DNA from 3 places in the Actinoallomurus acanthiterrae genome. Region 2 is predicted to be linked to each of the others. Evidence: riboswitches for the same ligand, from Rfam matches in the RefSeq annotation. Region 2 holds a riboswitch; each other region holds the start of a gene.
The links. A riboswitch is a leader RNA that binds a small molecule or an ion and turns the genes downstream of it on or off. The one in region 2 is predicted to bind cyclic di-AMP.
Positions count from the first base shown of each region.

Region 1: another riboswitch for cyclic di-AMP. It lies ahead of ACYVF7_RS29485 (C40 family peptidase); the one in region 2 lies ahead of ACYVF7_RS19015 (CHAP domain-containing protein).
Region 3: another riboswitch for cyclic di-AMP. It lies ahead of ACYVF7_RS43470 (C40 family peptidase); the one in region 2 lies ahead of ACYVF7_RS19015 (CHAP domain-containing protein).

Region 1 is NZ_BAAHCO010000001.1:6,205,953-6,215,644, forward strand. Features, by position in the region: gene ACYVF7_RS29475 (BlaI/MecI/CopY family transcriptional regulator) at 1-154, shown strand, start outside; gene ACYVF7_RS29480 (M56 family metallopeptidase) at 151-1,083, shown strand; cyclic di-AMP (ydaO/yuaA leader) riboswitch at 1,475-1,612, shown strand; gene ACYVF7_RS29485 (C40 family peptidase) at 1,618-2,643, shown strand; gene ACYVF7_RS29490 (DUF305 domain-containing protein) at 2,742-3,344, opposite strand; gene ACYVF7_RS29495 (DUF1259 domain-containing protein) at 3,411-3,605, opposite strand; gene ACYVF7_RS29500 (ArsR/SmtB family transcription factor) at 3,801-4,157, opposite strand; gene ACYVF7_RS29505 (cation diffusion facilitator family transporter) at 4,234-5,376, shown strand; gene ACYVF7_RS29510 (hypothetical protein) at 5,514-5,795, shown strand; gene ACYVF7_RS29515 (hypothetical protein) at 5,862-7,112, shown strand; gene ACYVF7_RS29520 (SulP family inorganic anion transporter) at 7,201-8,139, opposite strand; gene ACYVF7_RS29525 (SulP family inorganic anion transporter) at 8,100-8,675, opposite strand; gene ACYVF7_RS29530 (methyltransferase family protein) at 8,877-9,692, opposite strand, start outside.
Region 2 is NZ_BAAHCO010000001.1:3,907,174-3,916,865, reverse strand. Features, by position in the region: gene ACYVF7_RS19025 (glycoside hydrolase family 64 protein) at 1-1,081, opposite strand, end outside; gene ACYVF7_RS19020 (LVIVD repeat-containing protein) at 1,382-2,758, shown strand; cyclic di-AMP (ydaO/yuaA leader) riboswitch at 3,035-3,184, shown strand; gene ACYVF7_RS19015 (CHAP domain-containing protein) at 3,183-4,178, shown strand; cyclic di-AMP (ydaO/yuaA leader) riboswitch at 4,380-4,574, shown strand; gene ACYVF7_RS19010 (C40 family peptidase) at 4,579-5,595, shown strand; gene ACYVF7_RS19005 (class II 3-deoxy-7-phosphoheptulonate synthase) at 5,782-7,113, opposite strand; gene ACYVF7_RS19000 (tetratricopeptide repeat protein) at 7,299-8,627, shown strand; gene ACYVF7_RS18995 (substrate-binding domain-containing protein) at 8,903-9,692, shown strand, end outside.
Region 3 is NZ_BAAHCO010000001.1:9,220,667-9,230,358, forward strand. Features, by position in the region: gene ACYVF7_RS43435 (DinB family protein) at 1-415, opposite strand, end outside; gene ftrA (transcriptional regulator FtrA) at 507-1,481, opposite strand; gene ACYVF7_RS43445 (rhodanese-like domain-containing protein) at 1,554-2,015, shown strand; gene ACYVF7_RS43450 (glycosyltransferase family 4 protein) at 2,030-3,151, opposite strand; gene ACYVF7_RS43455 (acetate uptake transporter) at 3,328-3,996, shown strand; gene ACYVF7_RS43460 (M48 family metallopeptidase) at 4,035-5,477, opposite strand; gene ACYVF7_RS43465 (hypothetical protein) at 5,681-7,024, opposite strand; gene ACYVF7_RS43470 (C40 family peptidase) at 7,107-7,607, opposite strand; cyclic di-AMP (ydaO/yuaA leader) riboswitch at 7,665-7,832, opposite strand; gene ACYVF7_RS43475 (C40 family peptidase) at 8,106-9,083, opposite strand; gene ACYVF7_RS43480 (C40 family peptidase) at 9,118-9,692, opposite strand, start outside.

The DNA of each region.
Region 1 (9,692 bases), 2.3 Mb from region 2:
TCACGTCGCGCAGGTGATGGCCGAGGCACTGGCGGAGACCACCGACCGCGGACCCGTCCTGGCCCGGTTCGCCGAGACCATCGACCCGCAGGACGCGCACCGGCTCCTGGTGGAACTCGCCCAGCGTTCGGCCCCCACGGAATCACGTCCGTGAACACCCTCGCCACGCTCGGCGCGGTCACCGTCGCCCTCGGCGCCAGCGCCGGCCCGCTGCTGAGCCGGAGCGCCTGGTGCCAGCGGATTCCCCGGATCGCCGCACTCGTATGGCTGGGAACCCTGGCGGGCACGCTCGCCGCGCTCATCGGCGTCATCGCGGTGGTGTCGACCGGCCGGCATGGCCTGGTGCACCGCGTCGCGGAACGGGTGGCCGACTGCTGGCACCATCACAACGGAGGCGGCGGTCCGGCCTCGTACGCCTTCAACGTCGCCCTTCTCCTCAGCGCGGTCGCCGCGACGTACGTGGCCGTCAAGCGGTACCGGCGCACCGTGACGCAGCGCCGTCGCCATCAGGAGGCACTGCAGTTCGTCGTGCGGTATCCGGGCGATATCGACGACGTCTGCGTTCTCGATCACCCGATACCGATCGCCTACTGTGTTCCGTCACGGAAGCGCCCGATCGTGCTGAGCAGCGGCGCTCTCGACCAACTGGAGGACACCCAGCTCCAGGCGGTCCTCGCCCACGAACGGGCACACCTGCGCTACCGCCATCACTTGTTCCTCACGGCCGTCGACGCGCTCGGGGCCGCGCTGTTCTGGCTGCCGACCTTCAGTGACGCCCGCCGTTGCCTGCCCATCCTGCTGGAGATGACCGCCGACGACGTCGCCGCCCGACGTTGGGGTCGCCACGTGGTGGCGGTCGCGCTGCGGAAGCTGGCCATCGCGCCGAACCCGATCGGCGGTCTGGCCGCTCACAGTGCCGGTGCGTCAGCCCTCGATCGACGGCTCGCCCGGCTCGAGACCTCGCCCGCCATCGCCGACAACGGCCTCACCCGGCGCCTGACGTGGATCACGGCGATGACCTCCGTCGCCCTGCCGACCGTGATCTCGGCGAGCTGGCTCGCCACGACGCCGTTCTTCTGCTGACCAGCCCAAGCGCCGCCACGTACGGCACGCGCGGCAGCCCTCTCGCCAGAGCCTAACTCCTACCTGACATAGGAGAGGTCCGGTCGGACATCTCCCCCGGCCTCCGATCCGCTCCATGACGGCGAGAAGTCCGCGCGGCAACGGCGGGATCGGAGGATGGTCGAGGCGGCAACCCCCGCACCGATGCGATCAGCGCCGCCGGCCTCGTCGGACTCACACCGACACCCGCCATCATGGCGTCCGGCACCGAGCCCCGCTCCCCGACGTACGCCGCATGCCGAGGTGTCACGCTTGGTCAGAGGACGCATCCGCTCGGTCCGACAGGTGGCAAAGCGCGCCAAAAATCTCCTACACTCCGTCAGAGATCGGCCGCCCCATGCTTCACACGAGGCACGGCCGACCGCCGAATCCCACGAGGGAACCGGGGACCCGAGATTTGAGGGGCGAATCCGGAGCGTACGACGCTCCGGTAGGGCTACTCCGGCCCGAGCCCGACAGCTAACCCGGTAGGCGGCCAAGGAGAGGAGCTCTCACGTGGCGTTCTATCGCCCGGTCACGAACGCGTACGCCGCAGGTCACCTGCGGCGGCCTCGATCGCTCAGGCTGTACGCGGCGGTCTCGCTCACGGTCACCGTGGCCCTCATGGCGGCCCCGGCCGAGGCCGCGCCCAAGCCGTCGGCCGCGGCGGCGAAGAAGGAGCTGGAGAAGCTCAACGGCCAGGTCGACAAGATCGTCGATCAGTACAACAAGGCCAAGACCGAGCTGGACGCCGCGAAGAAGAAGCTCAAGGCGCTCAACAGCCAGGCGAAGAGCGAGAGGCGCGTCTACGAACGACTGCACGCCCGGGTCGCGCAGATCGCCGCCGACGCGTACAAGACCGGCAGCCTCGATTCCACCACCGCCACCGTGCTCGCATCCAAGGACCCGGACGCGGCGCTGAACCAGATGTCGGCGTTCACTCAGCTGTCGAACAACCGCGGGCAAGAGCTCGCGGCGTTCCTGGCCTCCACGCAGCGTCTGCGCCGGGAACAGACGGAGGCCCAATCCGCCTACCAGACCGTCTCGCAGAAGGCGTCCGAGCTGAAGAAGCGCAGGGCCACCGTCGAGAAGGCCATCGCCAAGCAGAAGAGCCTCCTGCGCAAGGCCGGTGAATCCGCGAGCCCACCCGGCCCGGGAGCCGGTGGCACCTACAACGGGCCTGCCTCGGGGCCGGCGCGTAAGGCGGTGGAGTACGCCTACGCCCAGATCGGCAAGCCCTACATCTGGGGTGGCACCGGCCCGAAGGGTTACGACTGCTCCGGGCTGACGATGATGTCCTGGCGCGCCGCCGGTGTGAACCTCCCGCGGGTCGTGCCCGACCAGTACGCCGCGACTCGGCATGTCTCCAAGTCCGACCTGCAGGCCGGTGACCTGGTCTACTTCCTCGGCATGGGTCACGAGGGCATGTACGTCGGCGGCGGGAAGTTCATCCACGCGACGAAGACGGGTGACTTCATCAGGCTCGACAGCCTGTCGAATCCATACTGGGTAGCCCATTACGAGGGCGCCAGCCGCCCGTGACGGTTCTCACGCGGCGGTACCGCGAGTTGTCGGACCGCACCGGAAGCCCTCACGACCTGAATCGTTTGTGGCGCCGGGCCTCGTACGGTCCCCCTGGGTCACATGCCGGTGAGCATGTGGCGCATCTTGGCGATCTCGGCGGATTGGGAGCTGATGATGGAGGCCGCCAGGGCCTTGGCGTCCGGGTTGGAGCCTTGGGACTCTTCGGCCCTGGCCATGGTGACGGCGCCCTGGTGGTGTCTGATCATCATCTGCAGGAACATCCGGTCGAAGGGGCGGCCCGACAGCGTGCCGAGTCTCTTCATGTCCTGTTCGGACATCATCCCCTCGGCCATGTGCATGCCGCCCGGGGACGGCATCGGCGCTCCCCAGTCCCTGAGCCAGCCGGTCATCTTCCGGATCTCCGGGCCCTGAGCCTGCTTGATCTGCGCGGCCAGCGTCTTGACCTGCGGTGAGGAGGCTCTGGTGGCCGCTTGGTCGGCCATGACGATCGCCTGTTGATGGTGGGGGATCATCATCTGCGCGAACATCACGTCCTGGGCGTTGTGGCCCGCGGTCACCGATATGGAGTTAACGGCGACCGCGTGCCCCTCCGCCGCATGGCCGGTCATCGTCTGGTCCGTGTTCGCCGCGCCGCCCCCGCATGCCGCGAGCACGGCCGCGGCGACCATGGCGACGAGCGACGACAGTGCGCGCCTCATCTGTAGTGACCTTCCTGCTGATGGAGTAAGAGTCGTTCCGGGGCCCAGCGGGCATCCACTGTCTCCCTACCCGGTGGCGGCTTTGAGGTTGGTGGCGTCCAGGGCCGGACGGAGTTCCTGGGCGAGGGTGACGCCGTCGCCGGTGGCCCAGAAGTGCATGTAGAACAGGCGGGGTTGCTCGTCGAGGCTGTGGTTGTGGAGTTCGACGATCTCGATCCCGCCCTTGCGGAGCGCCTGGCCATTACCGCCGCCATCGCCCACACGTACGGCGCACCTACGGGGCCGTCAACCCTCCCGACGGCGGAGCCGACGTCTGGATCACCCTGCCCGCCGCGAACCACGGCCCCCGACCTTGACGTCGTGCGGCAGCCAATATGGCGAAGCATGGTGTCTGATTCGCTACATATCTGTCACCACTCGGGCATACCCGCGCCGATCGCGCGCTCCCCGGCGAGGTCAGTCGTGGGCCGGCAGATGACCGATCTGATGGTCGGCCACGCTCAGCGCCTCGTCGACCAGTCGCCGCAGATGCCCGTGGCCCAGGCTGTAGATCACACGGCGGCCCTCTTTGCGGGTCGTCACCAGCCCGGCGAGGCGTAGCCGGGCGAGATGCTGGCTGACCGAGGTACGCGACGCGGCACACGATTCGGCCAGCGTCGTCACGTCGGCTTCGCCTTCACCCAGACGCCGCAGCAGGGTCAGGCGGGTGCGGTCGGCGAGCAGTCCGAGCACCTCGACGGCCACCGTTATCCGCTTGCCATCATCTGGTTCCTGCGAGCCGTGCGCACCTGATAGATGCATGCGTGCGTTCATATGCACATAATGGAGGCGTCGCGACCCGAAGTCCAATCCCATCCCCCGCCCCGAGCCGCGAAAGGTGCAACCGCCCGTGAGCCAGCACACCGACACTCACGAACCCCACCGCCACGACCAGCACGACCACGCTCACGACGAGCACCACCACGGCCACGGCCACGGCCACGGCCACGGTGAGCGTCAGCACGCTCACGACGACCATGGCCATGACCACGATCACGGTGATGGCCGGTGGGCGCGGATCCGCCACCAGCTCGCGCACTTCGTCACTCCGCACAGCCACGAGGCCATGGACAAGGTCGACACGGCGATGGAGACCTCCCGCGAGGGCATGCGTACGCTGTGGCTGTCGCTGGGCATCCTCGGGCTTACCACGGTGATCCAGGCGACGGTCGTCGCACTGTCGGGATCTGTGGCTCTGCTCGGCGACACCATCCACAACGCGGCCGACGCGCTGACGGCGGTTCCGCTCGGCATCGCCTTCGTGCTCGGCCGAAGGGCGGCCAACCGCCGCTATACCTACGGCTACGGCCGCGCCGAGGACCTGGCCGGCATCGCCATCGTGGTGACCATCGCCGCTTCTTCGGCGCTGGCCGCCTATGAGGCCATCGACCGCCTGCTGAACCCGCGCGACATCGGTCACCTGTGGGCGGTGGCCATCGCCGCGTTGATCGGGTTCATCGGCAATGAGTGGGTCGCCCGGTATCGCATCCGCACCGGACGCCGCATCGGGTCGGCCGCGCTGATCGCCGACGGCCTGCACGCCCGGACCGACGGCTTCACCTCCCTCGCCGTCCTGCTGGGCGCCGGTGGCGCGGCCCTCGGCTGGAGTGCCGCCGACCCCATCGTGGGCCTGCTCATCACCGCCGCGATCCTGCTGGTGCTCAAGGACGCCGCCCGCGAGGTCTACCGGCGGCTGATGGACTCGGTGGACCCGGGCCTGGTGGAGTCCGCCGAGACCGCGCTGACGGACATCGACGGCGTGCGCGGCGTCGGGCAGGTGCGGATGCGCTGGATCGGCCACGCGCTGCGCGCCGAGGCCGACATCGTCGTCGATCCGCACCTGACCGTCGTCGAAGCCCACGAGCTCGCCGTCGCCGCCGAGCACGCCCTCATCCACGCCGTTCCCCGGCTCACCGCGGCCACCGTCCACACCGACCACACCGACCACGGCGAGGACCCGCACCACGAGCTCGCCCACCACGGCGCCCACTGATCGGCTCCCCCGCTCCCCCGCTCCCCCGCTCGCCCGGTCGCCCGGTCGACGCGACGGCCGACGCCCTTCAGGATTGAGCGCAACTACGACTGCAGGCCAGAGCATCGCGCCAGATCTACGAACGGGTCGCGCCCGTCTTGAACATCGTTCGCGGTGCCGCCACCGCCGATCCCGACATCGCCGAATTGTGGGAGACCAACAACACCCAGCGCGCCACCGTGCAGGAACGTCTCATCACCACCCTGGCCGACAAGACCTCGCTACATGACGGTCTGGATGTCGCGACCGCGGTCGACATCGCGCTGGCCATGCAGACGCCAGAGATGTACCAGTTCCTGACGGCGCGGCGCGGCTGGAGCCCGCAGCGATGGGAGCAGTGGACCGCAGACGCGCTGGTCACTCAACTACTCGGTCCCTGACGCCGACGGGGTTCCTCGCCTCGGCGGGCCACGATCCGTTTCTCCCGAGATCCGTGTGGAACGCGGATGTCGCTGAGCGCGTCGTACACGGCACAGGAGATCATCGGCGGTGGGAGAGAGATGGCGGACAGTCCCGGGTTGCTGACCCGTGTCGTGGCGGGCTTCAAGAAAGAGGTCCCGGCCAAGACACTGGAGTCGATCCAGAAGGCCGGGATCGGGGTGTACCGAGCGCTCGACGACGCCGAGGCGGTACGCCGCGACTTGGTCACCAAGGGGATCGACGCGTGGGGCGCCCCGGTCTCGGCGGGCGCACAGCAGCTGTTCGCCTGGAACGCCTACGTCCTCCAGACCCTGGGCGACAAGATGATCGAGGCGGACTACCGGGCCGACACGCGTACGGTCGGCTACCTGCCCAAGGTGACCGCCGAACAGGTCTGGGCGTTCTTCGGCCAGGTCGAGCACTGGCTGTCACTGACACGCCAGGCCGCGGCCAATCCGGCGTACCGGTTGGATGACGCGGTGTCCCTACCCGCCGACCTGCCGGGCTGGGTGGAGATCGAGCCGTGCCCGGCCGTACACCTGGAAGCGATGATCGCGGCCGGCGCCGCCATCCGCGAACACGCCGACGTGGCTCTGGGCACGTTCGAGACGACCTGCTCCGACGACGGGCATCAGGCCGACCTCGACCGGCTACGGCAGATCGCCGCGGAGGCCTCGTCGTCGGCCGACTACGCCGCCAACGTCTTCGAACCGGGAGCGAGCCAGGAGCTCCACGAGATCATCGAGCAACGCCTGCAGCACGCTCTGGAGACCTATTACCACCTCGGGCAGCTCATCGCGATGCCGAGCCTGCTAAAGACCTACCGGAACGCGGGCACGGCCAAGAACGGAGCCTCGGCCACCAGGCTCCCGCTGCCCGGGACGAGCGGTTTCGACCCCTGGTGCCTGACCGACCGGGGCTCCCTGTCCCGCTGGAAACGCGACGCGCAGGCGCGCAGGACGATCGACGAGATGTGGCGGCACGACCCCAACCCCGGCAAGACGCTGCGGATCCAGGAGCAGATCAACGCCGCGCGCCAGCGCGGTGACATCGCGCCGACCGACTCGATGTACTTCTGCTCTCCGTGGGCGTCCATCTACCGGGTCAAGAAATCCGTCGTGATCGGCAGGCGGCGGCTGCAGCCCGGCCAGGAGTTCACCTACGAGGTCTCCGCCGAAGAGATCCTCGACAGCGGCCGGTTCATCCGCCAGATCATCACCGGCCCCTTCCGGGCCACCTCACAGATCGAGTACGACGACCCGGGCGACGACCACTGAGAGCCGGTATGCGTCCGACGCGGGACGCATACCGGCCATCAGGCCGGCGGCCGTGCCGGCACACCGTGTTCGGCCGCCGGCCTGCCGATCAGGCGGCCAGTGGAGTACCGAGATCACCGGATACGTGAACCTGCGGCCCGCGGCTGTTGCGTTGTGCCGTCCAGGTGTGGAGCGCGGTGCGGCACGCGCGGTCGAGGTGACGGAGCTCGGAAAGGTCCAGTTCGACCGTTCGGTCGTGCGGTAGGGCCTCGAGGGTGTCGAGGATCCGGGGAAGCCGCAGGAACGTCGCGTTGCCGACCAGCCGGATCCGCAGCAACTCGGCGTTCTCGTCAACGTGAATCTGGATGTGAGAGACGTCCCAGGCGGTCTTCATCACGGCCAGGAGCAGCCCGACCAGAACGCCTTCGAGAAGGTTCGTGGTGACGATCGCGGCCATCGTGACCGTGAGGATGAGCGCTTCGCCGCGTTCGATCCGCCATTGGCGAGCCAGGTCCCGCTTGGGGATCAGTTTCCAGCCCGAATGGATCAGCACGCCGGCGAGCGCCGCCACAGGGATGACGCCGAGGGCCGCCGGCAGGAACACGGCGAACAGCAACAGCCAGCCTCCGTGCATGATCCGTGAGACCTTGGTGCGCGCCCCGGCCTGGACGTTGGCGGCGCTTCGTACGATCACGGCCGTCATCGGCAGGGCGCCGAGCAGACCGCAGACCGTGTTGCCGACCCCCTGGGCCATCAACTCCTTGTCATAGTCGGTGCGTGGTCCGTCGTGCATCCGGTCGACGGCCGCCGCGCTGAACAGGCTCTCGGCCGACGCGATGAGAGTGAACGCGACCACCGTGCCGAGCACGCCGACTTCGGCGAGGCGGCCGAAGTCTTCCGGTCCCGGCGGCTGCAGGACACCGAGGACGCCTTGGACGTCGATCTTCTTGACGGGCAACAGCGCGGCGGCACCGGTGGCCAGGACCACTGCGGCCAGCGGCGCTGGGATCACCTGTAGGCGTGTGGGAACGAAGCGCCACGAGGCCATGACGACGATCGTCGCGACGCCGATGCCGGCCGAGGCCAACGCCGCGGGCTCGCCGGCGGCTTTGACCAGCGTGCCGGGAAGGCCGCTGAGACCCTCCAGGCTGCTGCCCGGGGCCGGCCGAGCGCCACGTATGTTTGGCCGACCACCAGGACCAGCCCGATGCCGCCGAGCATGCCGTGGACCACCGAGACGGAGATCGCCCGGAACCAGCGACCGGCCTTGAACACCCCCAGGACGAGCTGCAGTAGCCCGGCGGCGAGAACGATCGCGCCGAGGCTCGCGGGCCCGTACGCCTTGACCGCCCCGAACACCAGGACCGTCAGGCCGGCGGCCGGGCCGCTGACCTGAAGGCTGCTGCCGGGGAGGACACCGACGAGCAGTCCGCCGACGATCCCCGTCACCAGCCCGGTCTCGGCCGGCATGCCCGAGGCGACGGCTACGCCCAGGCACAGCGGCACGGCGACGAGGAAGACGACGAGCGATGCGGACAGATCCCGTCGCAGGGTCTGCCGATCCGATAGGTAGGCGGAGAACATGGATTTTCGTTCGATCAACGACTGCACTACGTGTATCTCCTGGATCTGCTGACCGCGCTCAGCGCGGAAAACGGCTCGTAGACCGGTGAATGCGTACGAAGCGGGACACGGCCAGGCCGCGATGGCGGCATGCACGCCGGATCCCCGAGCAAGGCTCGAGGGCCGTCGTCGGGCCGCCTCCCGCTCGTACGAGCGGAACGATCAGCAGCGGAAGACTTGGAGCGCGGCCTGCCGGCGGCCGTTGGAGGGTTCGTCACGCGAGACGTCCCGGGGGCGCAGGCTCGGGCCCGCCGGAGGCGGGCCGCAGTCGGCGATGGGAGTCGCCGCATGGTCCGGCAGTGACATCTCCGTGGAGGTACGCGCGACATCGTCCCGGCACTCGACGATGTCCCGGTGGTGCAGCGACCCGTCGGCCTGCGTCTCCTGCGGTACGACGCACGCCTGCCCGGACGCCGGCGCCGCGGAGGACGACGTGACGGCAGACGATGCCGCCGCCTCGGCCCGCGAATGGTCGAGGCTCATGACGCCGAGCGCATGCAGGAACGCCAGGGCGGCCGCCAGCACGCTCAACGTGCAGGCCATCCTGAAGTTCCTGCCCACCTCGACCCCTCCCCGAAGATCAACCTTGTCCTGACGCAACGAGTCATCGCCCGCACCGGTTCCCGCTGAGCGCGGCTCCGGCACGGGCAGCCGCCAGGCGAGTCCCCGGTAGCGACCGATGCCGGGCAGGAACCGGCCGACCGACGCGGAGTAGCAGCGGTAGCGTTCACCGTGGACGCGATGCAGGTAGGGCTCTTCAACGGCGCGGACCTGAAGCTCGATCGCCACGACCGCCAGGGCCAGTCCCGCGACGGCGATGAGGTTCGGCACCATCGCCACCAGCCCGATCGCCGTGGCGATCATCGCGGTGAAGATGGGGTTGCGGGCCAGGGCGAACGCACCGGTGGTCACCAGGTCGGTGCGCTCGGCCTCGTCCACGCCCACCCGCCAGGACGCGCCCATCGACCATTGGGCCGC
Region 2 (9,692 bases):
CCGCGCCGTCCCGGGACGCCTCGTGCATCGCCCGCGCGTAGTGGTTGGTGACCGATGCCCGGTAGAACCGGGCGTCGTCCGTGACCGGCTGGCTCGCGTCCGACAGCAGCGTCGACCGGTTGAACGCCGCGCCGAGGATCGCGGCGACCGGGCCGGTGACCCCGTCGTTGGGCGCCGCGAGCGCCCCGTCGCAGAAGAGGACGTCGCGGGTCGAGGGCCGGGCGATGGACGCGGGCGTCCGGCTTCCGCCGGTGAAGGACAGGCGGTCCCCGGCGACCTTCCCGGTGAACGTGCCCGCATCGGTCCGGACCGTCAGCGGCGTCCCCCGGTACCGGGTCCACACCTCGTTGATGTACGCGTCGTAGTAGTCCGCCGGGAACAGCCCGGCCTCGATGCCGTGACCGGGCGCGATGACGCGCATCCGGTCCCCGGCGACCAGCCGGGCGAACTCCGGCTGCTTCGCCACCGCGGCGAAGATCTTGTCGCGGCCGCCGTCGACGAGGGTGCCGGTGGTCTGCGTGCGCGCCCCCGCGAGCCGGATGGCGAGCGGGACGCTGAACATGTCGACCATCGTGGTGTTGCAGAACATGCCGGCGTCGTTGTAGGTGAACTCGATCCAGTCGTGCAGGATCGCGTAGTTCGGGTCGGTCTTCACCCAGCCCGCCGGGTACTGCAGGGCCGGTTTGCCGTTGCCGTCGGTGACGACCTTCAGCCGCAGGTGGTCGCCGAGCGAGAAGTAGACCCGTCCGGACATCTTCGGGAGGACGACCGTGGTGTCTCCCGAGCCCTTCAGCGGGATCGCGTAGTCGGTGTTGCCGCCGGACCCGTTGTCCGACGCCGCGCAGGGCACGAACCTGCCGTCCGCCGTCACACGCCCCTGGGTCCCGGTCGCCGGGTCGACGCCGACGATGTACATGAAGATCGACCCGCTGGCGTACCGCCCCGTCCGGTTCACGACGGTCAGCGGCAGGCCACTGGCCGTCGCCGAGGTCCGCCGGGCACGGGCGGCGGGGGCGCACCCCGCGAGCGCTACGGCGCCGAGGGCGGCGCCGGACGCGAGGAACGACCTTCTGCCGATCATCCTGCTGTTCACGAATTCCCCTTCTTCGGAGACGACCGCGGTCAGGTGTCCAGCGAAGCGCCCGGGGAACCGTGGCGACAGGCGCTTAAGGCCCGCTTCAGGATCGGTTAATGATGCGATGAACGACCGCGCTCCGAGCGCGAAGCGGATCGCCGTACGGCGACGATGAGCGGAACGTCCGCCCGGCCGCGCACCTCGCCGCCGAGCCCGGTGGCCGCGCCGAGCCCTTGATCCCCTTCACGGCGCTGTATAGCGTCCCGGTCGGATCATGCTCCTTCCCCGCCAGACCCAAGGAGAGATGTGACAACCCTGCGCACCCTGTCCCTGACCGTCCTGGCCGCGGCCACCGCCGTGGTGACGATGGCCGGCCCCGCCCTCGCCTGCCCACCCGGCGGCGACGACGAGGACCAGACGACCAAGCCCGCCGTCCAGCAGGACGTGATCGCACATCAGATCCACGCCGCCCCGCTGCCGCCCTCCAGCGCCGTGAAGGGAGTACGCCTCGCGGCCACCCTCCCCGACGCCAAGGGCGCGATCTCCCTCGGCTTCCTGACGTACGGGCACCGGAAGGTGATGTACGTCTCCGGGCAGTTCGGCCTGAAGACCTATGACGTCACCGACCCGGCCGCGCCGAAGGCGCTCGGGACGCTGTCCATGCCGGGCATGTGGGAGACGGAGGACACCGAGGCCGACCCGCACCGCAAGCTCGTCTTCATGGCGCGCGACCCGCGCGCCTTCAACGGCAACACGCACACCGGCGAGTCCGGCGTCTACATCGTGAGCCTGGCCGACCCCGCCAAGCCGGTGCAGCTCGCGTACGAGAAGATCCCCGCCGGGCACACGACGAGCTGCGTCGACGGCTGCCGGTACCTCTGGACGGGCGGCCCGGCCAAGGCCGACTGGATGCCCGCCGACTGGGGCGGCCGCCCGGTCTGGGTCACCGACGTACGGGACCCGCGGCATCCGCGCACGTTCGCCCAGCCGATCGAGCTGGGCCGCAACGACGGGACCACGGACTACGTCCACGACATCCAGGTGGACGCGACCGGGGTGACGTGGGCGTCCGGGCGCGGCGGCATCCGCGGCTACTGGACCGAGGGACGGCACTGGGACCCCGTCCAGCGCACCATGCGCGTGGCCCGCGCCTGGGACCCGATCCCGTACGCGGGCGGCGGCATCAGCGAGACCGCGGCGCCGTCCAAGTTCATGCACAACTCGTTCCGGCCCGTCGGGTCGACCGCCGACGAGGCACCGGGCGGCGGCGACCTCATCTACGCCACCGAGGAGTCGTTCAACCCCGGCTGCGCCGACGACGGCCGGCTGGTGATCGCCTCGCTCCGCGGCTCGTACGGGGGCGAGGGCTGGCGGTCGACTCCGGACAAGCCCTTCCGCCTGCGTACGGTCGGTACCTGGAGCGTGGCGGGCCAGGAGGGCAGCCGGACGGACACCGACGACTGCTCGGCCCACTACTTCTCCGTGCACCACGGCGTCCTCGTGCAGTCCTTCTACTCGCAGGGCACCCGCTTCCTCGACGTGCGGGACCCGGCGCATCCGAAGCAGGTGGCCTACTTCCGGCCCGCGGACGCCATGTCGTGGGCGCCGTACTGGCATGACGGATACGTCTACGTCGCGGACAACACCCGCGGGATCGACGTCCTGCGACCCGACTTCCGCTGAGGAAGTGTCGGCCTGAGTGCCGTGTTCGTCACTTTTTCTGGGGTGGCGAGCACGGCACTCGACTTTTTCGCGACGCCGCCGCGCGACGGCCACGGATGGCTCCGCCGCACGTGAGAGCACCTTTTCGGGCGTTGCCCGGCCAGCGGGCAACAGTCGCAGCTACGCTCGGTGAGCAAGTGGTACCAGACTTTCGTTTCCGAACGCGTTGCCGTTGTTGCGAGAGTTCGGCTAGATTTCGCCGAGATCGGGCTGTGACCAACCTCCAACCAGGGGGTTGCAGGCCGACCGCCTAATCCCGATGACGCAGCCAGCGGCGCGGGAGCCGGGGACCCATCTGTCCCTCGGGGTGAATCCGTCACGCACGGTAGGGCTCCTCTCTGGTCCGAACCCGTCAGCTAACCCGGTAGGCGGCCTAAGGGGAGATATGGATTCGATAGGTCAGAAACTGCTCGAGGTCGCCAAAGGCCAGCTCGGTTACCACGAGAAAGCCGACGGTTACACGAAATTCGGTGACTGGTACGGCAAGCACGTCGACAAGGACTCCTCCTACACGGACGCTCCTTGGTGTGACATGTTCCTCGCGTGGGCTGCCAACAAGGCCGGCGTCGAAGACTGGACCGGGCAGTTCGCCTCCACTCCCGACCACGCCCAGTGGTTCAAGAAGCACCACGCCTGGGGCCACAAGGCCGAGCCCGGAGCGATCGTCTTCTTCTCCTGGTCGGGTGGCAAGAGCATCGGCGACATCGAGCACGTCGGCATCGTCGAGCGCGTCGACGGCCACACGCTGCACACGATCGAGGCCAACCACAACAACGCGCTGCTGCGCGCCACCCGGGACATCAGCCAGGTCGTCGGGTTCGGCTACCCCTCCAAGGTGAAGGTGAAGGCCGCCCCCGTAACCGCCCAGCAGACGGCGCAGACCGACCAGAAGTACGCTCCTAAGCACGCCGCTCCCACGCCCGCGGTCAAGGAGATCGGCCAGGACCCCCTGGCGCAGGTCGACACGCACACGGTCGCGTCGCACGACCCGGCGCCCGCGCCGACCTCCCTGCCGGACCAGCAGGCCGCCCTCACCGGGCTGCTCGCCGTCGTCCTGTTCGGCACGGTGGCCCTGGCCGTCGGCAAGTCGAAGGTCAAGGTGCCCGTCGCGGCGCCGAACGTCCGGGTCCGCAAGCGCGGCAAGCACCACCGCACGCCGGTCGAGCTGCCCGCCGAGGTCAGCGTGGCCGACCTGGATGCCGCCGACGCCGGCACCATGGTCATGCCCGTCCTGTCCGCCGAGGCCGCCGCGGTGGCCGAGGACAAGGAGTTCTGGGGCAAGATCTCGGAGCTGGAGGAGGACGTCGAGCTGGCGTTCTGGAACACCCTGCACGCGGCGGTGGCCCAGAACAGCTCCGAGTCCGAGTCCGTCCTCTCCTGAGCGAGCGCGTCCGAACGTCACACCGGTCCCCGTTTCCTCCCGATCCGGAGGGGCGGGGACCGTGTGCGTCTAGGCGCAAAGGACCAGCCCCCGCATCACCCAGAGTGACCATCCTCCGATCCCCCGGGCCATCTCCGCATGTTCCCGTTGGCCGCCCCGTCACTATCCGTTAATCTCCAGCGAGTCGTCACCGGCCGAGAGACGGCCGGACCGCCGAATCGCCCGTCGCGTCAGCCGACGCGCCGGGGAACCGGGGACCCACTCGCGGAGCCACGGGGCACCTTCCCGCCTTCGCATCCGGGGTGAATCCGCGCCCGTCACCGACGGTGCGCGGTAGGGCTTCTCTTCCGTCCGAACCCGTCAGCTAACCCGGTAGGCGGCCTGAGGAGAGGAGCACTGGATGGCGTCATCGCACCCCGCGGACAGCCGCGATCCCCATCATCCCGGGAAGGGCACGGCCCGCCGTACGACCGCCGTGACCGTGGCCCTCGTCGTCGCCGGGCTCGCATCGCCCGCGCTGGCGGACACCGCCCGGCCCAGTACCCGCATCGACGCGCTCCGGCAGCGCGCCGACCAGCTGAACAACCAGTTGGAGCAGCTCACCGAGCAGTACAACGGCCTCAAGGTACGGCTGGAGCAGGCCCAGCGGGCGGCCGTCGTCGCCGGCCAGACCTCCGCCCGGGCCGCGCAGGCGCTCAAGGCCATCCAGCACAAGGTCGGCCGGCTCGTCGCGATGCGCTACATGAGCGGCACCAACGACGACACGCCGACCCTCCTCGCCGCCTCCGACCCGCGCGCCGTCCTCGACCGGGCCGCGACCCTGCACTACTTCACGCAGCAGGACGACACCGAGATCCGGCAGCTGACCCACGCCATTCAGAACGCCCAGTGGACCGGCCAGGACGCCCGGGAGCGCGCCGCGCAGGCGGCCCGGCTCAGGGTCCAGCTCGCCCGGCAGCGCGCGGCCATCAAGCGCGACCTGGAGAAGGTCCGCAAGCCGCTGTTGCAGGACGCCGTCGAGCGCGCCGGCAAGGGCGAGAAGGTGCCGACCATCCCCGGCGGCCCCGGCAAGGCGGTCGGCGCCGTACGGGCCGCGCTGTCGCAGCTCGGCGTGCCGTACGTCTGGGGCGGCGCGGCGCCCGGCCGGGGGTTCGACTGCTCCGGCCTGACCATGTGGGCCTACAAGCAGGTCGGCGTCAACCTGCCGCACTACGGCGGCGACCAGTGGAACGCCGGCGTCCACGTCTCCCGGGACCAGCTCGAGCCCGGCGACCTGGTGTTCTTCTACTCCGACATCCACCACATGGGGATGTACCTCGGCGACGGGAAGTTCGTCCACGCGCCGCACACCGGCGACCACGTCCGCGTCGCGGACCTGTCGACCCGCCCGTTCGCCGGCGCCGTCCGCGTCGTGTGACGGCCGCCGCCCCCAGGGCGGGTCGCGGCTTCCCGATGCGATGGACCCGGGCGGCCGTACGGCCCCGGACGGATCGCTCCCGCCACCTCGCGGATGCGGAACGTCCCGGCGGCCGTACGGTCCGGGCTCGCTACCTCCCGACGCGGAACGTCCCGGCGGACGTGCGATCGGGGCGGATCAGTCGCGCTACTTCCCGATGCGGTACATCTCGGCGACCATGAACGCGAGGTCGAGCGCCTGGCCGCGGTTGAGCCGGGGGTCGCAGGCGGTCTCGTACCGCTGGTGCAGGTCGTCCTCGACGATGTCGTGGCCGCCACCGACACACTCGGTGACGTCGTCGCCGGTGAACTCGATGTGCACGCCGCCCGGGTGGGTGCCGAGCGCCCGGTGCACCTCGAAGAAGCCGGCGACCTCGTCCATCACGTCGTCGAACCGGCGGGTCTTGTACCCGCTCTCCGCCTCGAAGGTGTTGCCGTGCATCGGGTCGCAGATCCAGGCGACCTGGGCGCCACTCGCGGTGACCTTCTCCACCAAAGAGGGAAGGTGTTCGCGGATCCGCTCGGCGCCCATGCGGGTGACGAACGTGAGCCGCCCGGGCTCCCGGTCGGGGTCGAGCAGGTCGATGAGCGCGAGGGCGTCCTCGGCGGTCGTGGTCGGCCCGAGCTTGACGCCGATGGGGTTGCGGATGTGGCGCATGAAGTCCACGTGCGCGCCGTCGAGCTGCCGGGTGCGCTCGCCGATCCACAGGAAGTGCGCGGAGACGTCGTACGGCAGGCCGGACCGCGAGTCGATGCGGGTCAGGGCGCGCTCGTAGTCCAGCAGGAGCGCCTCGTGGCTGGAGTAGACCTCGACCCGGTGGAACTCCTCCGGGTCCGCTCCGCAGGCGTGCATGAACGCCAAGGCCCGGTCGATCTCCCCGGCCAGCCGTTCGTACCGCTGGCCGGCGGGGCTCTCCGCGACGAAGTCGTGGTTCCAGGCGTGGACCTGGCGCAGGTCGGCGTAGCCGCCCTGAGTGAAGGCGCGGGTGAGGTTCAGCGTGACGGCCGCGGCGTGGTAGGCGCGCAGCAGGCGCTCCGGGTTCGGCACCCGGGCCTCGGGGGTGAAGTCGAACCCGTTGACCATGTCGCCCCGGTATGCGGGCAGCTCGACGCCGTCGCGCACCTCGGACGGCTTTGACCGCGGCTTGGCGAACTGGCCCGCCATCCGGCCGATCTTGACGACCGGGACGCTCCCGGCATAGGTCAGCACGACGGCCATCTGCAGCAGGGTCTTCAGCTTGTTGCGCACGTCGTCGGCGGTCGCGCCGGAGAACGTCTCGGCGCAGTCGCCGCCCTGCAGCACGAACGCCTCACCGCGCGCCACGGCGGCCAGGTGCGCCTTGAGCTGGTCGCACTCGCCCGCGAACACGAGCGGCGGGAGCTTGGACAGCTGGTCCGCGACGTCGCGGACGCGGGCGGGGTCGGGCCAGTCGGGCTGCTGCGCGGCCGGAAGATCGCGCCATGAATCGAGGAGGTCCACGAGACCCAAGGGTATCGAGCGGGCGACAAGCCCGGGTCATACAACCTGCGCATTCCCCCCTGCTTCGCCCATCTCTCCTCCACTATGACGACCTCGGAGTCACGCGACCGCCGCGTCGGTCGCCGCGAAACTCTGCGATGATGGGCCGATCCCGCAGATCGCCGACGACGCATGAGGTTCTGACAATGAGCACGAACAGCCGCGCCTATGACATCTGGCTCCGCAAGCCGGAGGAGGCCCAGCAGCTCCTCGAGCAGAAGCGGGCGGATCTCGACGGTGACGGTCTGTCCCTGCTGTCCTGGCTTGTCCTGACCAACGAGCGCGACGACCGGAAGGCCGAGCAGATCGCCGGGCAGGCCGTCGCGGCCGGCGGTGACACGCGGTTCGCGACGGCGGCGCTGGCCGAGGTCTACAAGTGGCGTGGCGACTACGGCCGGGCCGCGCAGATCGTCCGGCAGGCGCGTGAGAAGTACCCGACGATCCCGTGGTACGCCCTGACGCTGGCCGACGTCCTCAAGGACGGCGGGTGGGTCGACGACGCCGAGACGCTCCTCGAGTCGGTGGTCAACGACTCCCAGCTGCGGCGGCACGCGCTCAAGCGCCTGTCGAAGTGGGCGGTCGACCGCGGCGACAAGCCGCGCGCACTGAAGTACCAGACGGAGCTGATCGCGCTCGCCCCCGACTACCTGGTGTACGCCTCGGACTACACCCTTCTCGCCTCGCTCCGGCTGGAGGCCGGCGACCCGGCGGGCGCCCGCGACATCCTGCAGACCGGCGCGTCGATCTACGCGCGCAACCAGCAGATCCGGCAGATGCTGCACCAGCACTTCGGCGAGACGCCGCCGGAGAAGGCGCCGAACATCCCGGCGGTCGACGAGCGCGCGGTCGGCGCCCGCCGTGTCCCGATCAAGACCAAGATGATCACGCTGCGCACCGGCATCCTCCCGATCATCCAGGAGGCCACGCAGGGCATGCTGCAGCCGGACGACATCCTCGCGCTGTCGGAGAGCCCGGCGTCGGCCGGCCAGGGCCGCATGATCCCGCTGGAGCTGATCACGCCGGAGGGCATGGCCAAGCAGCTGAGCAAGTTCGTCGGCAAGATCGGCCCGCTGCACAGCCCGGCCGGCATGCAGGGCGCGATCCTCGAGGCGGGCCGCACGAAGGTCATCCTCGGCGCCGCCGCGGGCGCGGCCGGCAAGCTGGTGGGCAAGCGCGGCTGGTTCTACCGCGTCGCGGGCCCCGGCGCCGCGATGATCGACGACGTGGCGGCGGCGCTTCCGCCGCACGACCACCATCTGCTGTTCGGCCCGGGCCGCCCGGACAAGCTGTCGGAGGACCTGTCCGCGGCGCTCGGCTGCCACGTCTGCGTCGTCGACGCCAACCACCTCACCGGCGCGTGGGTCGTCGGGGCGTCCAAGGGCGTCGACCGCAAGTGGGTCGAGAACGTCCTGTCCGACAACCCGGCCGGCAACGAGGACGAGCAGACCCCGATCGTGCTCATCCGCAAGGTCTGAGGAACACGGGGCGACGGCCCGGCCGATCGGGTCGGGCGCGTCGCCGCGAGTGGTTCGGAAAGGCGCTCGGCCGGGCCTACCCGCCGGGCGCCTTTTCCGTACGGAAGCGCCGGCCGGGAGCCGAATCGCCGTCGAAGTGTACGGGTCTCGGACCATGGAAGGCGGCCCCGTTAAACGTCGGTGAATTGTCCCGTCCCCCGACGGAGTACGCCATGGTGCGCCCTAGCATCATTTCACCGCTCGAACGGGGGAGGCGATCGCGGGGATGCCCGGCCATGATTCAGGGAATCGCCGAGCTCATCGCGCAACGCCAGGAGAACGCATTCCTGGGAATTCTCATCGTCCTGCTCGTGACGAGTCCGCTCTTCGACCGATATCTCGTGCGACGCAGGCGGATCACCTACCGGGTGCTCTACAACTCCAAGATCGGCCTCAGCCCCGTCGCGCTGCACGACGGGAACGACCGGTCCACGGTCACGGATCCGAACCTGCGGGAGTACGCGCGCACCTTCGACCGGCTCAGCATCGTCATCATCCGGGTGCGCAACACCGGTGGTTACGACATCGCGCCGTCCGACTTCGTCCGGCCGTTGTCATTCACGTTCAAGGACCGCGTCATCTGGAACGCGCGGATCTCCGACGCGAGTACCGAACCGTTGCACGACGCGGTACGGGACCGGCTGGAATTCTTCTCGACGATTCCGGGGAACGCCGCCGCGAGCAACGGCAACCCCGATGTGAAGACGCTCCGCCGATTGCTGGCCGACCGCCTGGCGGGCCTGGTCAAGGGCCCCTCTTCCGGCCCGTCTTCCGCGCCGGCCGAGGACACCCGGCAATGGAACGGCGTCCGGCTGGCCGACCTTTCACTGGAGCGCCGGCAGCGTTTCAAGCTCGTCGTGGTCCTGCGGGAGCTGGACGACTCGGCCGACGGCACGATCAGCAAGAAGATCGACGTGGACGGCTCCCTGACCAGCGGCTGGGTGAAGGACGAGAAACGCCGCCGGAGGCTGAGCTGGCCCGTGGCCGCCATCGCCGCCGGGGCCGTGCTCGCCATGGCGCTGACCG
Region 3 (9,692 bases), 5.3 Mb from region 2:
CCGACCACCGGGCTCCCGGCTCGAACCATGGCCGCTCCGGCAGCGGCTGGGTGGCGTCCAGGTCGGGCAGCGTGGCCACGATCTCCTCGGTGCGGCGCGCCACCTCGTCGTACGCCTCGAGCAGCCCGGCGAGGGTCTCCCCCTCGCCCATGCGGAACTTCTCCATCCAGTCCGCCGGATCGCCGGCGTCCATGGCGCTCGGTCCCTCGACGATGAAGCCCGCCCACCGCCGCTCGACCTCGGTGACATGTTTGATCAGGCCGCCGAGGCACAGCTCGCTGACCGTCGTGCGCCGGGCGGCCTGCTCGTCCGTCAGGTCGCGGAGCGTGAACCGCAGGAAGTGCCGGCTCTTCCGCAGGCCCGCCAGGAGGTCCGCCCGCTCGCCCGTCAGGGTGGTCTCGCCGTTCGTCGTCATGGTCGCCGCCTTTATGGCCGTCTGGATTGTCCGTCGGAGACGACGTTACGCCGCCATGCGGTCAGTTTCCGGCCTCAATTGGCGGGTCCCGTCACACCGTCGCCGTGAAGGCGCGGCGGTAGGCCGACGGTGACGTGCGCATCGCCCGTACGAAGTGCGAGCGGTAGGTGACCGGACTGGCGAACCCGACGGTGCGGGCGATCTCGTCGACCGGCGCGGTGGTCTTCTCCAGGAGCGGCAGGCTCGCCTGGACGCGCTGATCGATCAGCCAGCGGGTGGGGCTGGTCCCGGTGCAGCGCGCGAAGTGGCGCAGGAACGTGCGGGCGGACATGTGCGCGCGGCGCGCGAGGACGTCGACGGTGATCTCCTCGCGCAGGTTGGCCATCGCCCAGGTCATGGCCTGGGCGATCCGGTCGTCGCCGGCGTCCCTGGGCACGGGCGCCTCGATGAACTGCGCCTGCCCGCCGTCGCGATGCGGCGGGACGACGAGCCGCCGCGCCACCGCGTTGGCGACGCTCGGCCCGTGGTCCCGGCGGACCAGGTGGACGCACAGATCGAGGCCTGCCGCGCTTCCGGCGCTGGTCAGCACGTCACCGTCGTCGATGTAGAGGACGTCGGGATCGACCCGGACGAGCGGGAAGCGGCGGCGCAGCAGGTCGGCGTACTGCCAGTGGGTGGTCGCCGGGCGGTGGTCCAGCAGACCGGCGGCGGCCAGCGCGAACGCCCCCGAGCAGATGGACACGATCCGGGCGCCCCGGTCGTGCGCCCGGCGCAACGCGGCCACCAGTTCCGGCGAGCACTCGCCCCGTACGTCGCTCACGCCCGGCACGATGACGGTCTCGGCCGCGGCGAAGACGTCCAGGCCGTGCTCGGTGTGGACGGTCGCACCGCCGACGATGGGCACCGGGCCGGGCCGCTCGGCGCACACCGTCAGGCGGTACCACGGCACGTCCAACTCCGGCCTCGGCAGGCCGAACACCTCGGTGACGATGCCGGTCTCGAACGGTGACATCCCCTCGTAGGCGAGCACCGCGACCGTCGAACCGGGCTTCGGCTGGATCCGCATGGCGGGATCCTATCGGTGGGCGGCATCCACGCCACTGTCGGCGGACGCACGCCGTCGGCCACGATCGTGGGCATGTCGAATGTTCTCGCCACCGCGCCGGCTCCTCCCGAGGAGGCCGCCCGCCACTTCGCCGCACGTCTGGCCTTCGAGACGGACGTGTCCGACGTCCACGCCGACCTGGAGGCCGGCGTGCCCGGCCTGGTCGTCGTCGACTCCCGCAGCACCGAGTCCTGGGAGCAGGGCCATCTGCCGGGGGCCGTGCACCTGCCGACCGCGCTGATCGCCGAGCGGGCGCCCCTGCTCGTCCCCCGCGACGCGACCGTCGTCACCTACTGCTGGGGCCCCGGGTGCAACGGGGCGACCCGCGCCGCGCTGGCCTTCGCCTGCCTGGGTCACCGGGTGAAGGAGATGATCGGCGGCTACGAGTACTGGGCGCGCGAGGGGTTCGCCGTCGAGACCGCGACCGGGCGGGTCAGCACGCCCACCGACCCCCTGACCGCCCCGGTGGCGACGGGCGCCTTCTGCGGCTGCTGATCAACGGGTCGTCGTCACAGGAGGGCGGAGAAGCGGGCGGCCTGGACCTCCCAGCGCCACTCGCGCTCCACCCAGGAACGCCCTCGCTTGCCCATCGCCTGCGCCGCGGACGGGTCGCGCAGCAGGCCGATGACGGCCTGGGCGATCGCGCGGACGGAGCGGCCGTCGACCACGACGCCGGTCTCGCCGTCGAGGACGGCGTCGGGCGCGCCGCCCGAGTCGCCCGCCACCACGGGGAGCCCGGTGGCGGACGCCTCTAGGTAGACGATGCCGAGCCCCTCGACGTCGAGGCCGCGCCGGCGGGTCCGGCAGGGCATGGCGAACACGTCGCCGGCGTCGTAGTGCGCCGGCAGCTCTTCCCAGGGGACGGCGCCGGTCAGCCGTACGGCGTGGGCGACGCCCAGCTCGACGCGGAGCCGTTCCAGGTCGACGCGGTACGGGCCGCCGCCGACGATCAGCAGGGCGGCGTCCGGCACCGCGCGCAGCACGTGCGGCCAGGCGTGGATCAGCGCGTCCTGGCCCTTGCGCGGGACCAGGCGGGAGACGCACACGACGACGGGGCGGTCCGCCAGGCCGTGCCGTGCCCGGATTTCCTCGCCGCCCGCGCCGGGACGGAAGACCGTCTCGTCGACGCCGGGGGCCAGCCGCCGCGTCCGCGTGACCGCCGCGGGCGACAGCGCGCGGGCCATCCGGCTGAGGGTGTAGTCCCCCAGGTAGGTCAGGACGTCCACCTCGTCGCCGATGCGGTGCAGCAGCCGCCGCGACCCGGGCAGGGCCGCCCAGCCCGCCTCGTGGCCGTGCGTGATGCCGACGAACCGCTCGACGCCCGACCGCCGCAGCGGCGCGGCGAGCAGTCCGAGGGGCGCCGCCGCGCCGAAGACGACCGAGTCGCAGCCCTCCGCCCGGACGATCTCGCGGGCGCGCCGCAGCACCGCGGGCACCGGGAGCATCAGCGTCGTCGGGTGCCGGACCACCGGGAACGGCTGCGCGGCGTCGAACTCCGCCGCACCCTCCCACGCGGGCGCGTACACGACGAGCGAACCCGGCGGCCGGCGAACCGCCAGGTTGTGCACGAACGCCTGAATGCCGCCCGGCCGGGGCGGGAAGTCGTTGGTCACGACGAGCGTCTTCCTCATCATTTCCAGCATCGCATGAGTGATCAGATTGACCTGACGCACCCCCGTGACCAATGCGAAACAGGGAGTTAGTGTTAGGACGCGTCATTTGTGGCCGCCCATCCCCGCCGGGCCCGCGATGTTACGGACCTGACGAGGCACGGCGGTGGGAGCTTCACGACGAGGAGGAGCCACCCATGACCGAGACCCCCCAACCCCCTGCCGGCCCACTATCCGGGATCGCCGACCCCGCCCCGCTCGGGCTCGCGGCGTTCGCCCTCACCACCTTCCTTCTCTCCGCCAAGAACGCCGGGTGGACCGACGGCACGGACGCCTGGCTCGGATACGCGTTCGCCTACGGCGGGCTGTGCCAGCTGCTCGCCGGCATGTGGGAGTTCCGCAACCGGAACGTCTTCGGCGCGACCGCCTTCTCGACGTACGGCGGGTTCTGGATCGGCCTGGCCCTCTACGTCCACTGGGTCGTGCCGACGGCCGCCGCCACCGCGGCGGCGACCAAGGCGAACCCGGAGGACCTGATCCAGAACGATCTCGGCTGGATCCTGCTGGCGTTCGCGATCTTCAACACGTACATGCTCCTGTGGAGCACCCAGGTGACCACGGCGGTGTTCGCGGTGTTCCTCACCCTGGAGCTGACCGAGATCATCCTCTTCATCGGCAACCTCTCCCACAGCAGCGGCACGGTGAAGCTCGGCGGCTGGATCGGCGTCCTCACCGCCCTGGTCGCGTGGTACACCTCGGCGGCCGGCGTGGCGAACGGAATGGGCGGCCGGCTCGCCCTGCCCGTCGGCGGGCCGCTCGGCGCCCGCCCGGCCGTCGGCGCGACGGCCAGCCCCGTCACCGAGTAGCCGTCACGTCCACCGCCCGTACGCCCTGGGCCCCGAGCTCAGCGGCGTGCGGGCGGCGGCACGGGGACGTGGTGCAGGCGCGCCCACGCCCGTCCCATCGCGATGCGCTGCGGCCCCGAGGGATGGGTGTTCCACAGCGCGTAGGCGAACGGGTTCGGCGACAGGTCGTCGAGGTCGCTCACGCTGAGGGACCGCTGCATCGCCGTGAACGTCGCCGGGTCGCGCGTCAGGTCGAGAGAGTGCACGTCGGCCCGTGCCTCGATGCGGCGGCTGATGAGATTCTCCGCGGGCCCGGCGATCTGGGTCAGGACGGTCACCGCGGCCAGCAACAGCGCGGTGGAGCGCGGGTCGGCCGCCGAGCGCACGCCGGCGCGGCGCAGCAGCCGCGGCGAGGTCATCACCAGGTAGAGGACGCAGGCGCCGGCCGCGACCCCGATCCCGCCGACGAGGGTCCCCGTCAGCACGTCGTTCCGCTTGGCGTGGCCGAGCTCGTGCGCGACGACGGCTTCGACCTCCTTCCTCGACTCCGACACGAGCAGGGTGTCGTAGACCACGACCCGCCGGGTCGACCCGAATCCGGAGACATAGGCGTTCAGCGTGGTGGTGCGCTTGGAAGCGTCGGCGACCAGCACGTCGCGGACCGGCACGCCGTCCGCGCGGGCCATCCGGAGCAGATCCGTCCGCAGCGGCCCGGCGGGCATCGAGCTGAAGGAGTTGAACAGCGGCTCGACGACCACCGGGTAGGCGTACGAGACCGCCGTGACGAGCAGGAACCCGCCCGCGGCCGCCGCCGCCCACCAGTGCCGGGGGAAGCGGTGGATCAGCAGGTGGAGACCCACGAGCGCCACGATCCAGATGACGAGGCTCACCCCGAATCCGGTGAGCTGGTCGGTGAGCCACGACCCCCAGCTCTGGGTCGACAGGTGATACCGCCGCAGCACGGACTCCGACCATGCTTCGAAGGGCAGCTCGATGAGCCGGGTCAGCATGGACAGCACGACCGCGACGGCGGCCACCCGCACGGTCCGCCGCCACAGCGGGACGTCCGCGGTCGATCGGCGCGACCCGGTGACCAGGCCGAGCAGCCGGGCGCCCCAGGGCGTCAGGCCCAGGACGAGGACGACGACCAGGCCGACCACGAGCGAGGTGTACGCGGGAGGATCCAGCGCGGCGGTGAAGGCCTCGCTGCGCGCGATCTGGTCCCGGGTGAAGTCGAGCGCCGGGTCGGCGGCGATCCGGCCGCCGGGCAGCGGATGCCAGGGCGTCACCACCGCGGCCACGGCGACCAGCAGCGCGCCGAGCACCGCCGCGGCGACGGCGGCGGTCCGCCGGGAGCCCTCCGACGGCGCCGCGCGGCCGGGTTCGCGATCGGACACGAGAGCGGTCGGCGACGCGCCGCCCGGCTCCGTCACGCGAGCTCCGTTCGCGGAGAGCCGCCCCGCCGGCTCCGCGGTGGGCTCCGTACCACCCGGCTCCGTCACCTGAGCTCCTTCCGCGGAGAGCCGCCCCGCCGGCTCCGCGGTGGGCTCCGTACCACCCGGCTCCGTCACCTGAGCTCCTTCCGCGGAGAGCCGCCCCGTCGGCTCCGCGGTGGGCTCCGTACCACCCGGCTCCGTCACCTGAGCTCCTTCCGCGGAGGGCCGCCCCGTCGGCTCCGCGGTGGGCTTCGTACCGCCCGGCTCGGTCACTTGAGCTCCTTGCGTAGGTAGGCGCGCCACTGCGCGGCGAACTCGCTCGAACCGATGCCGAGCACGGCCCGCAGGGCGCGGTCCTCGATCTGCGGGTCCCCCGCCTCGCCGGGCTCCGTCGCCGCGGTCCGGTACAACCTCACCAGCCGGCCCTCACCATAGCGTTCCGCGATCATCCGGCACGCCAGCCATGCCTCCTCGTACGCTGCGGACAGGCGCTCGCCCGAGCCGCTGAACGCGCTCCGGCCCGGTGGCGCGGCCGGCACGTCGCCGGCGGCCACCTCCGCGGCGAGCTCGCGTCCCGCCGCACGCGTCGAGACGCCGGCCTTCTTGTAACCGACGTAGTCGGCGAGTCCTTCGATCAGCCACATGGGGGTGCGGCTGTCGCGGGCGCCGCCCATCGCCACGTGCACGAGCTCGTGGGTGAGCACGACGTGCCGCCCCAGTCCGTTCAGGCGGTCGAACGCCGTGGGGGTGATGATGACGCGGTCCGCGCCGTGCTCCGAGTCGCCCGCAGGCGCGCCGCTGACGGTGGCGAGCGCGGCGATGTCGCCGAGGTTCCGGACGTCACCGACGAGCTCTTCGGCCTCCTGCTCCGTCGCCGGCGCCAAGGCGACGATCCGGCGTGACCATCCGTCGCCGACGACGTCGGAGACCAGGCCGACGCCCGTGTCGAGCCGGCGGGCGATGTCGCGCAGCTCGGCGGTCCGCGTCTCCGGCCCGTCGGTGGCGCCGGTGCCGTCCGCGACTCCGGAGTCGTCCTCTCCGATGACGAGGCTGCGCCGGCCCTGGATGACGGTGAGGGTGCCGCCGTCCCAGATCTGCGGGTCGTCGCGCAGGCCGTGCGTGGACCCGTCGCCGGACAGGAGCCAGCCCGCGTCCTTACGACGGGCGAAGGTGAGGTACTGGGTGTAGGCGACGTCGGCCGCGTCGAAACCGCGCAGCCGGTAGGTGAGCGTCAGCCGGGCCGTCCAGCCGTCGTCGGCGGCGGCCGCGGCGCGGGTGTCCGCGAGCGACTCGCGCCAGGTCGCCAGGGGGATCTTCGTCAGGTTGTCGAACAACGTCTCCTGCCCGGCGCGGAACGCCTGGGCCGACGGGTCGACGGTGGCGAGGAACGCCGCGCGGTCGTGGGCGAGGACCGCCCGGGAACGCCGCTGCAGGATGGCCGTCACCGTGGCCGTGCTGGGCGTGGGCGCCGCCGTGGCGCTGCGCAGCGACGCGGCGGTACGGCCGGCGCTGTGGTGCAGCGCGACGTAGCCGACCGCGATGACCAGGTGCAACACGATCGCCACCCCGGCCAGCGCGGCGACCCGTGCCTGCCAGGAGCCCGCCGACGACATGCGCGCGATAGTAGCGGGCGAAACTGAGAAGCCGGGGCCGCCCACCTGGACGACCCCGGCGAATCGAGCCGGTTCAACCGGCTCAGTACGGGCGAGCCGCGCCGTAGAACTCGCTCCGGTACCAGCTGTTCTTCATGTCGATCCTGACCTCGCTGATCCGCGTGCCAGTGTGCGCCGCGTGGATCATCCAGACCTTGTGGCCCTTCACCTTGGAGATGATCCCGGTGTGGTTGTTGTGGTCGAAGTACACCAGGTCACCGACCGCGAGGTTCTGCCACCGGATGTGGCGCGTGATATGCCGGTGCTGGTTGCCCGCGGTACGCGGCAGGCGGACGCCCGCCTTGCGGTAGGAGTACTGCACCAGACCGGAGCAGTCAAAACCCTTTCTGGGGCTAGAGCCTCCCCAGCGGTACCACTTGCCGATCTGCTTACGGGCGACGGCGACCGCCTTCAGACCGACCTCGTGACGCTGGCTCCAGGACTTGTGCTTCTTCTGCGCCGTGACGGTCGCCTGGGGGGTCGCGGCGTGCGCGGCGGGGACCGTCAGGGCGACGGGTGCGAGGACCGCACCCGCGGCCACCATGCCTCCGGCGAGGCGAAGGCGCAGGGACGAAGCGGTCGAGGGGTTGCGAGACAGGGGTCTCTCCTTCCACTACGCCTACCGGGTTAGCTGTCGGGTTCGGGCGTGGAAGCCGCCCTACGGCATGCCTGTGGGAGAACAGGCGCCCCGATTCACCCCCGTGAAGCCGCGCTCGTGCGCGGTTGGTTCCCCGGTTCCGCGTGCCCGCGGATTAGGCGCTCACGGCCACCCGTGGCCCCCCATGGACCACGTCGGTGATGACCGTTTCTCTGCATTCCTGACAAACCGGACCTGGCCCACCATCGGGGCGCTGTCCCTAGCGCCGCCGGTGGCGGAAACGCGTCCGGTCGAGCGGCGCATGGCGTGCGCCGCGGGTAACTCTCCGCACCGTGACCCGGTGCGGAAGATCGCGATGACGTGGCGGGCGTGCCGGATGCTCTCCGTGTCCCGGGAGTCTCCGCCCGGCCCGCCCTCGTCCGCTGTTCAGTTGCCCGGCGGTCCTCAGAGCAGCCGGCCGCCGCCCACCCAGGTGGAGGAGTACCAGGCGTCGCTCAGGTTGGAGATCTTCACGACGTCGCCGGTGTGCGGGGCGTGGAGGAACTTGCCCTTGCCGATGTAGATCCCCATGTGCCCGAGGTCGTGGAAGAAGACCAGGTCGCCGGGCTGCAGGTCCGCCTTGGACACCCGCCGGCTGGCGTCGTACTGGTCCGGCACCCAGTGGTTGAGCTTGATGCCGACCTTGGCGAACGCCACCATCGTGATCCCGGAGCAGTCCCAGACGTTCGGGCCCGCCCCGCCGAAGACGTACGACTTACCGAGCTGGGCACAGGCGAACTTCAGCACGATCTCCGCCTTGCCCGTGGCGAGGATCGAGCAGTTCTCCTTGGAGCTGCCGGGGTCGATGTTCCCGCCGAGCTTGTCGATCAGCCTCAGCTGCTTCTTGACGGCCGCGTCGGCCTGCGACTTCTGCTGCTCGAGCTGGGTCTTCTTCGCCTTGAGCTGCTGGGCCGCCTGCACGCGCAGCGCCTGCTCCCGCTCCAGCCGCTGGGCGGAGGCGAGGTACTGCTGGAACTCCGCCGAGCGGTTGTGCGCGATCTGCGTGAACGCCGACATCTGCGAGAGCACGGCGTCCGGGTCCTTCGAGCCGAGCAGCTGGGGGATCGAGCCGTTGTCCCCGGTCTTGTAGGCGTCGACGGCCAGCTGGGCGACCCGCAGCCGCAGCGCCTGGAACGTCTTACGCTCGGCCTGCACCGACTTGGAGAGGGCGTTGACCCGGCCCTGGGCGGCCTTGTAGTCCGACTTCGTCTTGTTGTACTGGTTGCCCAACTGGTCGACCTGGTCGTTGAGCTTCGCCAGCTGCTTCTTCGCCGCGCTCAGCGAGGAGGCGGGGTCGGCGTGCGCCGGAACGGCGGGCAGGGACAGCCCGGCGACGGCGATGAACCCGGCGGTCGTCACCGACCAGCGCGCGGTTCTGGACATGATCGTACGCTCCTTGGCCATGGCAATCGTGTCCTTAGAGCGCGCCCGCGCCGACGTAGTGCGAGCTGTACCAGGGGTTGCTCAGGCTGTCGATCTTGACGTACGACCCCGTGTGCGGCGAGTGGATGAACTTGCCGCCGCCGACGTAGATGCCGACGTGCCCGAGGTTGTCGAAGAAGACCAGGTCGCCGGGCGACAGGTTGGCCCGCGAGACCCGCTGGGTCGCGTTGTACTGGTCGGGCACGACGCGCGGGATGCTCACCCCGGCCTCCGCGTAGGCCTTCATCGTGAAGCCGGAGCAGTCGTAGCGCGGGCCGTTGCCGCCGTAGAGGTACGGGACACCGCACTTGCTGTAGGCCCACACCAGCACGGTGCGCGCCTTGCCGGTCGCCGATCCCGTGTAGCCGCCGCCGCAGTTGCTCGGCATCGGACCGCTGTCGTCACCGCCGCCGCCGGTGTCGGCAGCGGGGCCCAGCTTCTTGATCAGGGCCTTCTGCTGCCCGATCGTCTTCTCGATGTTCTTCTTCTGGGTGAGCGCGGCGTTCTTCTTCTGCGCCAGGTCGGTGGCGGCCTGCTTGGCCTGCGACTCCTGCCGCTGCAGCAACTGCG